Regions from separate parts of the Bradyrhizobium sp. STM 3566 genome, predicted to be linked through region 2. Evidence: predicted binding sites of a transcription regulator. Region 2 holds the regulator's gene; each other region holds the start of a gene.
The links. The regulator LexA, encoded in region 2, represses DNA repair genes until DNA is damaged. The targets are predictions, from matches to a motif close to TGTTCNNNNTGTGTTCNG.
Positions count from the first base shown of each region.

Region 1: uvrA (excinuclease ABC subunit UvrA) is a predicted target of LexA. The motif match lies at 2,189-2,206, and genes of this name have one in related genera.
Region 3: P6U27_RS23895 (ImuA family protein) is a predicted target of LexA. The motif match lies at 2,630-2,647, and genes of this name have one in related genera.

Region 1 covers NZ_CP120692.1:3,642,938-3,647,948, reverse strand. Annotated here, with positions in the region: gene P6U27_RS17525 (outer membrane protein) at 1-108, shown strand, start outside; gene P6U27_RS17520 (outer membrane protein) at 346-1,038, shown strand; gene P6U27_RS17515 (outer membrane protein) at 1,276-2,028, shown strand; gene uvrA (excinuclease ABC subunit UvrA) at 2,303-5,011, shown strand, end outside.
Region 2 covers NZ_CP120692.1:3,533,592-3,538,602, forward strand. Annotated here, with positions in the region: gene P6U27_RS16970 (ComEC/Rec2 family competence protein) at 1-269, shown strand, start outside; gene P6U27_RS16975 (hypothetical protein) at 392-826, opposite strand; gene lexA (transcriptional repressor LexA) at 1,379-2,080, opposite strand; gene glp (gephyrin-like molybdotransferase Glp) at 2,256-3,467, opposite strand; gene P6U27_RS16990 (hypothetical protein) at 4,017-4,220, opposite strand; gene P6U27_RS16995 (HAD family phosphatase) at 4,377-5,000, opposite strand.
Region 3 covers NZ_CP120692.1:4,940,997-4,946,007, forward strand. Annotated here, with positions in the region: gene P6U27_RS23885 (error-prone DNA polymerase) at 1-288, opposite strand, end outside; gene P6U27_RS23890 (DNA polymerase Y family protein) at 285-1,880, opposite strand; gene P6U27_RS23895 (ImuA family protein) at 1,777-2,565, opposite strand; gene P6U27_RS23900 (putative DNA modification/repair radical SAM protein) at 2,727-3,962, shown strand; gene P6U27_RS23905 (UdgX family uracil-DNA binding protein) at 3,962-5,011, shown strand, end outside.

The sequences.
Region 1 (5,011 bases), 110 kb from region 2:
GCCCCGCTCGGTGTCGTCACACGGTCCGAGCGCATCAGCCAGGACGTCGATATCGGCCTCATCCGCGTGAACTATCGCTGGGGTGGCCCGGCGATCGCGAGGTACTGATATCTCGCTGAAATTATTCGGAGATCAAAGGCCGGCCTTGCGCCGGCCTTTCTTGTTTCGGCTCGATCGCTTGGAAGTAATAAGTCAGTAACCATCACCTTTTGCGGCTATGTGGCTTTTCGGAGACACAACGTGCGCCTTTGGTGGTGTAGAGATGGCATCAGTTGGGCCGTTGAGTCCGCTGCCCTTCCGTCGCGGAAGGCAACAACAGAAACTGGGACTGGGATTAAGTTGAAAATGAAAAAGGTTTTGCTGGCTTCGGCCTGTTTGCTCGCTCTCGCCGCTCCGGCCTCGGCCGCTGACCTCGCGGCGCGCCCCTACACCAAGGCTCCGGTCGCTCCGGTCGCTGCTGTCTACAACTGGACCGGCTTCTACCTCGGTATCGTCGGCGGCGGCGCGTGGGAAAACGCTTCGGGCGACCCGAAGATGAAGGGTGGCTTCGTCGGTGGCACCGCCGGTTACAACTGGCAGACCGGCAACGTGGTGTTCGGCGTTGAGGCCGATGGCGCCTGGGCCGACGTCAGCGCGACGGCTGCAGGTGTGGTTTTCGTCCCCGGCGTCGGTGGCGTCCCCGCCTCGCTGACCTCGAAGACCGACGCGATGGGCACCGTGCGCGGCCGCATCGGCTGGGCTGTCAACAACGTGCTGTTCTACGGCACCGGTGGTTACGCCTGGATCGACAACAAGCTCACCGCCAGCCTGGGAGCCCTCTCGGTCTCCGACAGCAAGTTCCACTCCGGCTGGACCGTTGGTGCGGGCGTCGAGGCGTTCTTCGCTCCGCAGTGGTCGGTCAAGGGCGAGTACCTCTATCGCAGCCTGGGCGGCGAGACCTACTTCTCGGGCGCCATTCCTACCGGCACGCTCAACTTCCACACCGTGCAGGTCGGCGTGAACTATCACTTCGGCGGCCCGATCGTCGCGAAGTACTGAGCTGCGTCTCTGACGCTACCCGCGTTACGAAAGGCCGGCCTCGCGCCGGCCTTTTTGTTGTTTTCAGGCGCGTAGCAATACGCCAGCCCGCCCCCAGCGTTTTCGCCGAGATGTGGCTCCAGGGAGACACAACCTTTGGCTTCGGTGGTGTAAAATCACCACGTTACTTGAGTCATAGGGTCCGCTGCTCTTCCGCTCTCCGGAAGGCCGGAATGGAAACGGAACTGGGGAATGGATATGAAGAAGCTTTTGCTGGCTTCGGCCAGTTTGTTCGCACTCAGCGCGTTGGCACCGGCCTCGGCAGCCGATTTGGCGGCCCGCCCCTACACCAAAGCTCCGGTCGCGCCAGTCGCGATGTACAATTGGAGCGGCTTCTACCTCGGCATCAACGGCGGTGGTGCCTCGAGCCGCAATTGCTGGGATCTCAATGCTGTGCTCGGCGCGCCAATCCCGGTCGTGTCCGAAGGTTGTCACAACGCGACCGGTGGACTCGTCGGTGGTCAGGTCGGCTATCGCTGGCAGGCGGCCAACTGGGTGTTCGGGCTCGAAGCTCAAGGAGACTGGGCCAATCTGAAGGGGTCGAATGCGAGCCCGCTTGCCGCATTCGCGCCGGTCGTCAATCAGACCAAAATCGATGCGATCGGCCTGTTCACCGGCCAGGTCGGCTATGCCTGGAACAACGTGCTCTGGTACGTGAAGGGCGGCGCCGCGGTCACGCACGCCAAATATAACGGCCTTCTGGGCGGCGTGGTCGTCGACAGCGCAAGCGAGACCCGCTGGGGTGGCGCGGTCGGCACCGGCCTCGAATTCGGTTTCGCACCGAACTGGTCCGTTGCCATCGAATACGACCACCTGTTCATGGGCGGCCGCAACCTCAATTTCACTGTGCTTGGCATCAACGACCGGACCGACCGTATCAAGCAGGACGTCGACATGGGCACCGTTCGCCTGAACTACACTTTCGGCGGCCCTGTCGTCGCGAAGTACTGATCGCTGACCGACGTCACATCGCCACGAAAGGCCGGCCTCGCGCTGGCCTTTTTGTTGCGGCGGGCTGTTCAGGTGCAGTTCCGCGCCCGCTTGCTGCCACTTGCCGCCAGCGCGCCAACAATCCGTTGACGATTCGCAAGTCCCACTGGAAATCCTCCGCCGTTCTTCCTACGTTCGCTGCCATACCCATCGGCGCCGATCCCGGTTCCGGGCGAAGCGCGCCTTTTGCATTGGCGCGATCGCGCGTCTTTGGATTCCTTGAGGGACCAGCGGGATGGACGAAGTGATCAGGGCGAAGCGCCAACAACAGAACGCGGGCTCCAGCCTGCGCGCAATTACGATCCGCGGCGCGCGCGAGCACAACCTCAAGAACATCGACGTCGAGATTCCCCGCGACAAGCTGGTGGTGTTCACCGGCCTCTCCGGCTCCGGCAAATCCTCGCTCGCCTTCGACACCATCTATGCCGAGGGCCAGCGCCGCTACGTCGAGTCGCTGTCGGCCTATGCCCGCCAGTTCCTGGAGATGATGCAGAAGCCCGACGTCGACCAGATCGACGGCCTGTCGCCGGCGATCTCGATCGAGCAGAAGACGACGTCGAAGAACCCGCGTTCCACCGTCGGCACGGTGACCGAGATCTACGACTATATGCGCCTGCTCTGGGCCCGCGTCGGCGTGCCCTATTCGCCCGCCACGGGCCTGCCGATCGAAAGCCAGACCGTCTCGCAGATGGTCGATCGTGTGCTGGCGCTGCCCGAAGGCACCCGCCTCTATCTGCTGGCGCCGGTCGTGCGCGGCCGCAAGGGCGAGTACAAGAAAGAGCTCGCCGAATGGCTCAAGAAGGGCTTTCAACGCGTCAAGATCGACGGCACCTTCTACGAGCTGGCGGAAGCCCCAAGCCTCGACAAGAAATTCCCGCACGACATCGACGTCGTGGTCGACCGCATCGTGGTCCGCTCCGACATCGGCCAGCGCCTCGCCGAGAGCTTTGAGACCGCGCTGAAGCTCGCCGAGGGGCTCGCCGTCGTCGAGTTCGCCGACGCGCCCGCAGCCGCGCCCGCCGAAGAGAAAGAGAAAAAGAAGACCGCCAAGATCCACGACAAGAGCGGCCCCGAGCGCATCCTGTTCTCGGAAAAGTTCGCCTGCCCGGTGTCCGGCTTCACCATTCCCGAGATCGAGCCACGCCTGTTCTCCTTCAACAATCCTTACGGCGCCTGCCCCGCCTGCGGCGGCCTCGGCGTCGAGCAGCATGTCGACGAGGATCTCGTCATCCCCGAGAAGGATCTGACGCTGCGCAAGGGCGCGATCGCGCCCTGGGCCAAATCGTCATCGCCCTATTACGTGCAGACGCTGACCGCGCTCGGCAAGCACTACAAGTTCACGCTCGACACCAAGTGGAAGGATCTGCCGAAGAAGACGCAGAACGCGATCCTCTACGGCTCGGGCGAGGACGAGATCAAGTTCTCCTATGAAGACGGGGTGCGTTCCTACGACACCAAGAAACCGTTCGAGGGTGTCATCACCAATATCAACCGCCGCTACCGCGAAACCGAAAGCGAGTGGGCCCGCGAGGAGCTGGCGAAGTACTTCCACGACGTGCCCTGCGAGGGCTGTAATGGCTTCCGCCTGAAGCCCGAGGCGCTTTGCGTCAAGGTCGGCGGCAAGCATATCGGCGAGATCTCGGAGCTGTCGGTGAAGAAGGCCGGCGAGTGGTTCGCGGGCGTGCCCGAGGCGCTGAACAAGCAACAGAACGAGATCGCCGGCCGCATCCTGAAGGAGATTCGCGAGCGCCTCACCTTCCTGCTCGACGTCGGCCTCAACTATCTCACGCTGTCGCGCTCCTCCGGCACGCTGTCCGGCGGCGAGAGCCAGCGCATTCGCCTGGCCTCGCAGATCGGCTCCGGCCTGACGGGCGTGCTCTACGTGCTCGACGAACCCTCGATCGGCCTGCACCAGCGCGACAACGCCCGCCTGCTCGATACGCTGAAGCGGCTGCGCGACCTCGGCAACACCGTGGTCGTGGTCGAGCATGACGAGGATGCCATTCGCCTCGCCGACTACGTGCTCGACATCGGCCCCGGCGCCGGCATGCATGGCGGCAACATCGTCGCCGAAGGCACGCCCGCCGACATCATGCGCAACCCGAAATCGCTCACCGGCAAGTATCTCACCGGCGAGCTCGAGGTCGAGGTGCCGGAGCGGCGTCCGCCGAACCACCGCCGCACCATCAAGGTGGTGAACGCGCGCGGCAATAATCTCAAGAACGTCACGGCGGAGATTCCGCTTGGCCTGTTCACCTGCGTCACCGGCGTCTCCGGCGGCGGCAAGTCGACGCTGCTGATCGACACGCTCTACCGCGCCATCGCCCGCAAGCTGAACAATGCCAGCGAAGGTGCCGCGCCGCACGATCGCATCGAAGGCCTGGAGCACATCGACAAGATCATCGACATCGACCAGTCGCCGATCGGCCGCACCCCGCGCTCCAACCCCGCGACCTACACCGGCGCCTTCACGCCGATCCGCGAATGGTTCGCGGGTCTTCCCGAAGCCAAGGCGCGCGGCTACGAGCCCGGCCGCTTCTCCTTCAACGTCAAGGGCGGCCGCTGCGAGGCCTGCCAGGGCGACGGCGTCATCAAGATCGAGATGCACTTCCTGCCCGATGTCTACGTCACCTGCGACGTCTGCAAGGGCAAGCGCTACAACCGCGAGACGCTGGAGGTGCTGTTCAAGGGCAAGAGCATCGCCGACGTGCTCGACATGACCGTCGAGGAAGCCGCCGAGTTCTTCAAGGCGGTGCCGCGCGTGCGCGAGACCTTCCAGACCCTGCACCGCGTCGGCCTCGACTACATCCATGTCGGCCAACAGGCCACCACGCTCTCAGGCGGCGAAGCCCAGCGCGTCAAGCTCGCCAAGGAGCTGTCCAAGCGCGCCACTGGCCGCACGCTCTACATCCTGGACGAGCCGACCACCGGCCTGCACTTCCAC
Region 2 (5,011 bases):
CGTTGGTGGTGACGGCGCGGCCCGCGCCGCCCGATTGCGCAGCGATGGTGGTCGATCGGTCGCGCCTTGCCAGTCAGGGCGCGCTGGCTCTGACGCAAAACGGAGAGGGTTTCTCGGTGCAGGTGGTGAGGGCGAGAGGCGCAAGCCGCCCTTGGCTGCCGGCCGGCGCCGGCGAGGGGGATTTCGACGGCAGCCTTGCGCCGAAGACGGCCGTGCCCCGCAATCGGGACGCAACGCCATCGGAGGCCGACTTGCAGGCTGACGATTGAGGATCGATGCGGAGGAGGCGCGGGATTCTGCAGGACGCAAACCATACCATCTCGCCGGCCTCAGCCGGCGATGGCATTTCAAGTTCTGGCCCTCGACAAATCGGCCGGGGGCGCGCCGACGATCAGCCGATCGGCAGGCGTGTGATCGTGGACCTCGTCTCGGCGACGATCTGCGGCTTGTGCTCGCGCTCGCCAACCGGCTGGGTCACCGGCAGTTGCAGCACGGTCGCGCGCTGGCCTTCGACGAGCTGCGTCACCAGCACGTACTTGCCGTCGGGAAATTCGATCGCGTCATGATGGCGATCGGGAATGTGCGGATCGATCTTGCCGAACTTGCCGACGCGGGAGTTGACGGTGCGCGTCCAGATCCAGCGGTTGTCGTAACGAACGTTGTCGGCGAAAGCGAGCTCCGTTCCCGGCAGCAGGCAGACCGCGACGGAGAGATCGGCTTCAGAGGCGAAGCCGCGTGTCGAGGTGCCGCGGAAGGTTGTCGTGACGATCGTCTCGCCGACTTCGGCAGGGCGCGTCGCGACGGCATGCAGGCTATAGTCACACATCGGGTGCTCCTCATGCGAAGATAGCAAGCCGCACCTCTCTTGGAGGCGCAGGCCTCTATCAGGGTGAAGCATACAACGTTCTGCTCGGTTGTGGGCAAATCTGCGGCTGGGCTTCGCGAGCCGCGATCACATTATCTTTCCCGGATTCGATAGGAACAAAGCCGACGCCTGTGCATTCGAACGGCGCCAATGTCAGCGCCCCGCGGGTGCTGACCGGCTCGCTTATTGCCGGCTCGATTGCGGAGAGCTGCGCATCACATTCCGCGCGTCGCGAATTCGTACTGGCTCGATTGCTTGCGCACATGGCGGTGCGACTGTGTGGCAATGGCCTGCGACGCTGATGCTGCGATCAGCGCTGCAATGATTGTCCATGAAACATCTGGCGGGTGGCGTCTCCTCGAAGCTGTGGCCGCGAAGCGATGTTGCTTCGTGCGGCGTGCCGAGGATCTCGCACCGGAAAAAGGACCGGATAGTCTGAGCAGAACCGGAAAGACCATCCAGCCAGAGCGGAAAATGATCCGCTCCAAGAGGTGTCCAACGACCGCAGACCGCTCAGTACTTCCGGTAGAGCCCGATCAGCTTGCCCTGAATCTTCACGCGGTTCGGCGGAAGAATGCGGACCTCGTAGGCGGCATTGGCTGGCTCGAGTGCGATCGAGGCGCCGCGGCGGCGGAAGCGCTTGAGCGTGGCCTCCTCGTCATCGATCAGCGCCACCACGATGTCGCCGGTATCGGCGCTCTCGTTGCGCTGGATCAGCGCCATGTCGCCATCGAGGATGCCGGCCTCGACCATCGAATCGCCGCGCACTTCGAGAGCGTAGTGCTCGCCCGCGCCGAGCATGTCGGGCGGTACGCTGATGGTGTGGCTGCGGGTCTGCAACGCCTCGATCGGCGTGCCGGCCGCGATGCGGCCCATCACGGGCACCGCGACGGGACGCTCGCCCTCGTCAACAGGCGGGCTGGAGCTCGCGCGCACCTTGCCGAGATTGCCCTCGATGACGCTCGGCGTGAAGCCGCGGCGATTGCCGGCAGCGGCCTGGAGTTCGGGCAGCTTGATCACCTCGATGGCGCGGGCGCGGTTGGGCAGGCGGCGGATGAAGCCGCGCTCCTCGAGCGCAGTGATCAGGCGATGAATGCCTGACTTCGAGCGCAGGTCGAGCGCATCCTTCATCTCGTCGAAAGACGGCGGCACGCCGCTTTCCTTCAGACGTTCGCTGATGAACCGCAGAAGCTCGTATTGTTTGCGCGTCAACATCTCGACCAAAGTCCCCCGGTTGATGTCGTTCGATTCCGAGACGATGAATTCAGCGATAAGCCGCTACATCCTCGAAACAAATCATGAACGGACACTATATGTTCGATATGTGTTCCGCAACTGCTTAATTTACGGTGAACGGGGCAAATCTCGCGGAATGCGTGTGCCGTGCAGCTCAGACGGGGAGCCGCAGCACCTCGCAAGGCGTGCCGGCCTCGGCCTTCGGCGCGAACGGCGCGCGTACGAGAAGTACCTGTGCCGCAGCGAGATTCGCAAGCAGAGAGGAGTCCTGATGGCGGACGGGAAGGGCGACGAGCGTGCCGTCGCCGCGCAGTTCCAGTCGCGCACGCAGATAATCCTCGCGCTGGTCATTGGCCCCGAGATCGCGGCCCAGCACGGCGCATTCGCGGCGATGATGAATCACCGAACGGCCTGACAGGGCGCGAATCAGCGGCACCATGAACAGGAAGGCGCACACGTATGATGACACGGGATTGCCGGGCAGGCCGATCACGCGCATGGCGCCGAGCCGTCCGTGCATCATCGGCTTGCCGGGCCGAATCGCGATCTTCCAGAACGCCATCGAGATGCCTTCGCCCTTCAGCGCCTGCTGAACCAGATCGTGATCACCGACCGATGCGCCACCGGTCGTGATCAGGATGTCGGCGCCGCTCTCGCGAGCGCGGCGGATGCCGGCGGAAGTGGCCTCCAGCGTGTCGGCGGCAACGCCGAGATCGATGGTCTCGGCGCCCTCGCTGCGGGCGAGCGCGTGCAGGGCATAGCCATTGGAATAGACGATCTGGCCGCGACCGGGCGCGGTGCCCGGCATCACCAGCTCATCGCCGGTGGCAAGGATCGCGACCCTCGGACGGCGGCAGACGGCGAGCTGCGGATGATTCATCGCAGCGGCGAGCGCGAGATCGCGCTCGGTGAGACGGGTTCCTTTGCGCAGCAGCACGTCGCCCTCGCGGAAGTCGACGCCGGCGGGACGAATGTGCCGTCCGGGAATCGCGGCTTCCTTGATCATGATGTGCTTGCCGTCGGCGACCGTGTCCTCCTGGATCACGACCGCATCGGCGCCGTCGGGAATAACGCCGCCGGTAAAGATCCGCACCGCTTCGCCGACGCCGACCGTTCCCGCGAACGGACGGCCCGCTGCGGCTTCGCCGATCACCGCCAGTCTGGAATCGATCGTTGCCGCGTCTGCCGCGCGCACGGCATAGCCGTCCATCGCCGACATCGCTTCCGGCGGCTGCGTGCGCCGCGCCGCGACGTCCCGCGCGAGCACGCGATGGTAGGCGGTGTCGAGGGCGACCGTCTCCTCGGCCAGCGGCTCTGTGCCTGCGAGCACGGCGGCAAGCGCGTCGGATACCGGCATCAGGGCCACGGCGAACTCCCGCAACAAATCGAACAAATCGAAGGACTCGGTCGGCAAAGTTCTAGCCGAGCGGAGGGGCTGAAGCAAAAGACCTCCTCAACCCGGCGAAAAGCCACACTTCCTTTCCGCACTGGCTGTCGATGACAAAACTGCTCGAAAAGGCACTTCAAGCCGTGCGGCGGCTTCCTGCGGATAGCCAGGACGAGATTGCGTGTTCGATATTGGCTTTGATCCTGACGTCGAAGCCCCGTTCCGCCGCTTCGAGCGAAGAGGCGCAGGTTCACGGAACGCGCGACCCACGATCTGATTAGCATTGCCGATTATGTTAGGGAGCACAGCCCGTAAGGCGCGTTGCGATCCTTGAATCGCTTCAACCGGCTGGACGAAAAGGCTGGCGAAATCGTCATTCTCACGATTCAGCATCCCGCACGGGAACGCGAGCACTCGGATGCCTAAGGTGGCTCAAGTCCGCCGCGGCATGATCCGGAAGGCGAGGCAGACCGGCACGAGGACGGCCATGGCGAGCACGAGAAGGACGAGCGCCACGGCCAGCATCGGTCAACGCTCCGTCGGATCGTCCGGACTGACGTCCGCGACGTCGGGCGCCCTGGGACCTTGATCCTTGTCGGGCAGCGGATCGGCCTGGGATTTCAGGTCGGCGGCCTTGCTGATCAGCTTGGCGGAGAGGTCAGAATCCGAGGTGGTTCTGGCGAATTCGAGCAGGAGCGAGGCTTGCTTGGTGAGATAGGTCTTGCCCAGCACGTCGATCAGTCCAATGTAGAAGTCCCAACGGACTCATGAGTCCGATGGGTGGTATTCCGTTCCCGGAACTCTGTATAAAAATGCACAAAGTGATTGGGTTCCTCATCGCGTGCAATTTAGTTTCGGGAACTGAGCACGAACCGGGCCTCCCGCGGCTCAGATACCCAGCGCTTTCAATGCGTTTCCGACGTCACGCGGCGAGGTGACATGCACGGTCTTCAAGCCGCGCGCCCGCGCTCCCTCGACGTTCTCGGCGAGGTCGTCGAAAAAGACAATGCGATCCGCCGGCACCCCGATCGCCGCCACGACGTGATCGAAAGCCTCCGCGTCCGGTTTGCGCAGTCCGATGCTGGACGACAAATACAGCTCGCGGAAATGGCCGAGCAGGCCGGCGTATTCTTTCGAGAAATAGTCCACATGCGGCCGATTGGTGTTGGAGAAGGCGTAGAGCGGCATCTGCTTCGCCGCGCGCGGCAGCAGCTCGGCGATATCTGGCATCTCACCGGCGAAGATCGCGTTCCAGCCTTCCAGGAACTGCGCGTCCGAGATGCCGATTCCGAGCGAGGCACGCAGCGAGGCGAAATAGTCCGCGTCGCTGATCTTGCCCATCTCGTGCAGCCGGTAGGCCTCGTCACGCACATAGCGCGCGACGATGGCCTCGGGCCGGCAGCCCGCATGTCCCGCCCAGCAGGCGATCGCCTTGGAGAAGTCGATGTCGAGCACCACGCGCCCGAGGTCGAACAGCAGCGCATCGGCGCTGCCGGGAGAGAGTGATGTCATTGCGTCCTTTT
Region 3 (5,011 bases), 1.4 Mb from region 2:
CAGCCGGCCATAGGCCGCGCGGTCGTGCGGATAGACCAGGATGTCGGGCGTGCCGTCGATGAAGACGATGCGGGCGCCGATCAGCAGTTTCGGCTTGTGCAGCACCTCGTCATTGTCGAGTTCCTTGTAGGCCCGCACCACACCGGCGAGCGTGTTGTGATCGGCGATGCCGATCACCGGAATTCCCAAAGCGCTGGCTTGATGCACATAGGCGCGCGGATCCGAGCCGCCACGCAGGAAGGAGAAATTGGTGGTGATGCCGATCTCGGCATAAGCGGGCGTATTCATGCGAAGAGACCATGCACATACCAGCCGGGAGAAGCGGGCTTGCCGTCGCCGTCGAACACCTCTCCCTCGTAAAGACCATCGCGAAAGATCCAGAAACGCAGGCCCTCGGCATCCTCGATGCGGAAATAATCCCGCGTCAGCTGCTTGCCGTCCTGCCGCCACCATTCCATCGCGATGCGCTCGGGCCCTTCCACCCTCACCACCGCATGCAGCGCACGCCGCCAGGTGAATTGGTGTGGCGGACCATCAGGCACGGTCGCGAACGGCACCTTGATCGGCTCCGGCTTGTCGAACAGCCTTAAGGGACGCAGCGGCGGCTCGCTCTCGGTGCGCGCCGGCCATTCGGCCTGCATGGCAGAGGTGAGATGATGCTGCGCCGATGCAACCAGCACCGCGCTTTCGGGGATATGGGTCTCCTGCGGCAGGTGCACGACGACGCGTTTTCCCCCGATGCGCGCGGCGATGCGGTCGATCAGCGCGGCAAGCTCGTCATTGTCGTGGACATGGGCATCGAGATCGCGCTGCTCCTGCACCACGATCTCGGTGCGGCTCGCCGACAGCCGCACCATATCGAAGCCGAAACCGGGATCGAGGGGATCGGCGAGCGCATCGAGGCGTTCGCGGAATAGCCGGTCGATCACGGCGCTTCGCGTCACCGGACGTCCGGTCTCGATCGTGATCGCCCGCACCACGCCGTCGGTGCGGAAGAAGGCGGCCTCCAGCCGCCGCGCGCCCTTGCCCTGCTTCTCCATGGACGTAACAAGCGTGTCGGCGAGCCGCGACAGCGTCATCGCAATCATCGTGTCGGTCGCGATCGGCTCGGCAAAGCGCTTCTCCACGATGTAATCGGGCAGCGGTTTGCGCGGATTGATCGGCGCATCGCCCTGTCCGAGCGCATGCGCGAGCAGGGTTGAGAACCGCGCACCGAACCGCGCCGTGATCTCGTGCGGCTCGCGCGAGGCGACATCGCCGATGGTCTTCAAGCCGGCGCGACGCAAGCCGGTGGTGATGGCCTCGCCCGCACCGAGCGCGGACACCGGCAGCCCGCTGATCGCCTCCGCCTCTCCGCCATCGGCCACGATGGTGCCGGATGCCTGCCGCGTCAGCGTGCGGGCGCAGACCGAAGTGCCCGCGATCGCCGCGCTGACGGCAAAGCCCTGCCGGCCGAGCGCGCGGACCAGTGTTCGCAACAGCGCGGCTTCGCCGCCGAACAGATGCGCGCAGCCGGTGATATCGAGGAACAGCCCGTGCGGCGCATCGAACGCCACCAGCGGCGTGAAGCGGTCGCACCAGTCGGCGATGTCGCTGAGCGTCTTGGCATCGGCGACGGTATCGGCATCGAACACCTTCAAGTCAGGACACATCGCCCGCGCATTGGCCAGGGGTTGGCCGATGTACAGGCCGAGGCGCTCGGCGGCCTCGTCCAGCGCATGGATCACCAGCGCATTGTTGTCCTTGATGACGACGATGCTCGGCTCATGATTGGCCTTACCCAGCCCGGCGCTGCTGAAGAAGCGCTGGATCCGGTCGATGGGCAGGCGCGGCAGCCACAGGCTGAGGATACGTCGACGGCTCGCTGAACTGGCACTCATCACAACTCCATTCCATGATCCACCGGCCGCAGGGGCCATGACGATTGCGCAAGAGCTCGGCATCGAACACCGGCGCGCCCCAGGCGCTCCACATCGAGCCCGGCGGCGAATGCGCCGCCCGCAACATCCATCGTGTCTCCGCGGTGGAGGGCAGCGGCTGCGCGGCCATGCGCAGCATCAGACCGGTAACGCCCGAGCCTTGCGCAGCGAGCGTCAGCTTACGGCTCGCGACGAGATCGAACTGCCTGATCTCGCCCCAGAGCTCGATCACGACGGCCCCCAGCGCATCGCAGGCGAGTGCATCGGCAGAAGTGCGCAGCGCGCTCTCGACATCGGCGGCACGCACCATCACTACGCGGCGCGGGTCGAGCCCGAGCTCGGCGAGGCCGCTCATCGACAGCGCGCCGGTTTCGATTTCCGAAAAATCCTGCCGCACCCACAACAGCGGTCGACGCGCGCAGACGCGCCCAGCAAGCCCCATGACGAAGCCGGTGGCGGCCGCGCCCTGGCGTCCTTCGCAAAACACCTCGTGGATTGCCGCGCGCGCCAGCCCGCCCTTCAGCGCAGCGTCGGCCTCGCTATGGCCGAGCGCGACGCGCTCGTGCTGATGCGCGACCTCCGCGGTCTCGATGCGCTCGATCTGGCCGCGCAAGATCGCAAGCGCGCTTCCACGTGCGCCGCTCATGCTCGCCGCTCCTTCAGAGATTGGTGCCGTGGTCCTCAAAAGAAGAACCAACGGCTGGCTCATTTGTTCATGATATGTTCTAATATAAAGCTAACGGCGGCCACAGAGTCAATCGAATTGCGCGCTCAGGGATTCATGAGCTGAATCAAGGGGATTCCAGGATGGACGTACAACGCAAGCTGGAGATTCTGGCGGATGCCGCCAAATACGACGCGTCCTGCGCCTCCAGCGGCACCGAGAAACGGGATTCCAGCGACGGCAAGGGCATGGGCTCGACCGCGCCAGGCATGGGCATCTGCCATTCCTATGCGCCGGACGGACGCTGCATCTCCCTGCTCAAGGTACTGCTGACCAACGCCTGCAATTACGATTGTCTCTATTGCGTCAACCGCGCCTCCTCGAACGTAGCACGCGCCCGCTTCACCATCGAGGAGGTGGTCAAGCTGACGCTCGACTTCTACCGGCGCAATTACATCGAGGGCCTGTTCCTCTCCTCCGGAATCATCCGCAGCCCCGACTACACCATGGAGCAGGTGGTCAGCGTCGCGCGAAAACTGCGCGAGGAGCATCACTTCCGCGGCTACATCCACCTGAAGACCATTCCCGAAGCCGACGACGCGCTGATCGCGGAGGCCGGCAAATATGCCGACCGCCTCTCCATCAACATCGAGATGCCTGAGGAGACGAGCCTGCAGCAATTCGCGCCGGAGAAGGACGTCCGCGCGATCCGCCGCACCATGGGCCGGCTGCGGCTCAAGCTCGACGAAGCCGAGGACAGCCGCAGCGCAAAAACCAAGGCAAAACCGCAGCGCTTCGCGCCGGCCGGCCAGAGCACGCAGATGATCGTCGGTGCCGACGCGGCCTCCGATCACACCATTCTCCACACCAGTGCCAATCTCTACGGCGCCTACCGGCTGCGGCGCGTCTACTACTCCGCCTTCAGCCCGATCCCCGATGCGAGCCGCGCTTTGCCACTGATACAGCCACCGCTGCTGCGCGAGCACCGGCTCTACCAGGCCGACTGGCTGATGCGGTTCTACGGCTTCGACGTCGGCGAGATCGTCGACGACAGCGCGATGCTGCCGCTCGACATCGATCCAAAGCTCGCCTGGGCGCTGCGCCATCGCGACCGCTTCCCCCTCGACGTCAACCGCGCCAGCCGCGAGGAACTGCTGCGCGTGCCGGGCTTCGGCACCAAGGCGGTCGAACGTATCATCGCGACGCGGCGCACCAGCACGATCCGCGTGGCCGATCTCACGCGACTGCACGTGCCGCGAAACAAGGCGCTGCCGTTCATCGTCCTCAGCGATCACCGCCCCTCACCGCATCAGCTCGACGCTGCCGGGCTGATCGAACGATTCAGGCCGAAAGCAACGCAACTGGGATTTGGCTTCTGATGCAGTACATCATCCTCGACACCGAAACCGATTTCGGCGGCTGGCGCAAAGCCGCGCGTACGCTCGTACTACATCATGTGGAGCCGCGCGATGTCACCTGGACCGTGCGAGGCGGCGAAGCAGAGTTATTCGCGCCATCCGCGCCGTCTCCGATCCTCGAGGTGAACGACGGCACCTTCAACGTATCCGCAAAATTCGTCGAGCTCGCCAAGGCCGCAATTCTGCACCGCGATGTCGAGCGTTTTGCGATCCTCTATCGTCTGCTGTTCCGGCTGAAGGACAACCACGATCTCATCGAGGTCGCAACCGACCCTGATGTCGCGCAGGTCACTTCCATGGCGAGAGCGGTCTATCGCGACGAGCACAAGATGCATGCCTTCGTCCGCTTCCGCGAGATCGGCCGCGAACGCCAGGCCCATTACGTCGCCTGGTTCGAGCCGGAGCATCACATCGTCGAGCTCGCCGCGCCGTTCTTCGCCAAGCGCTTTGTCGACATGCCCTGGTCGATCCTGACGCCCGATCTATGCGCGCATTGGGACGGCCACGCGCTCTCGTTCACGCCGGGTGTCAGCAAGAGCGAGGCACCGGGCGATGACCGGCTGGAGGAAACCTGGCGGCGCTACTACGCCAGCATCTTCAATCCGGCCCGGCTCAAGGTGAAGGCGATGCAGGCCGAGATGCCGAAGAAATATTGGAGGAACCTGCCCGAGGCTTCGATCATTAAGCCCTTGATAGAGGACGCCGAGCGCATGACCGGCGCCATGATCGCCAATGCCGCAACCGATCCGCATAAGCCTCAGAAGCGGCCGGAGGCTCCGATGAAACGCAAGCCAGCTGCCGACGATCTCGAAATGCTCCGCGAGGAAGCCGCCCATTGCCGCGCCTGTCATCTCTACAAGGATGCGACGCAGACCGTGTTTGGCGAGGGCCCGAAGAACGCCAACGTCATGCTGGTCGGCGAGCAGCCCGGCGACAAGGAAGACCTCGCCGGCCATCCCTTTGTCGGTCCGGCCGGACAGATGCTCGACCGCGCGCTGGAGGAGGCCGGC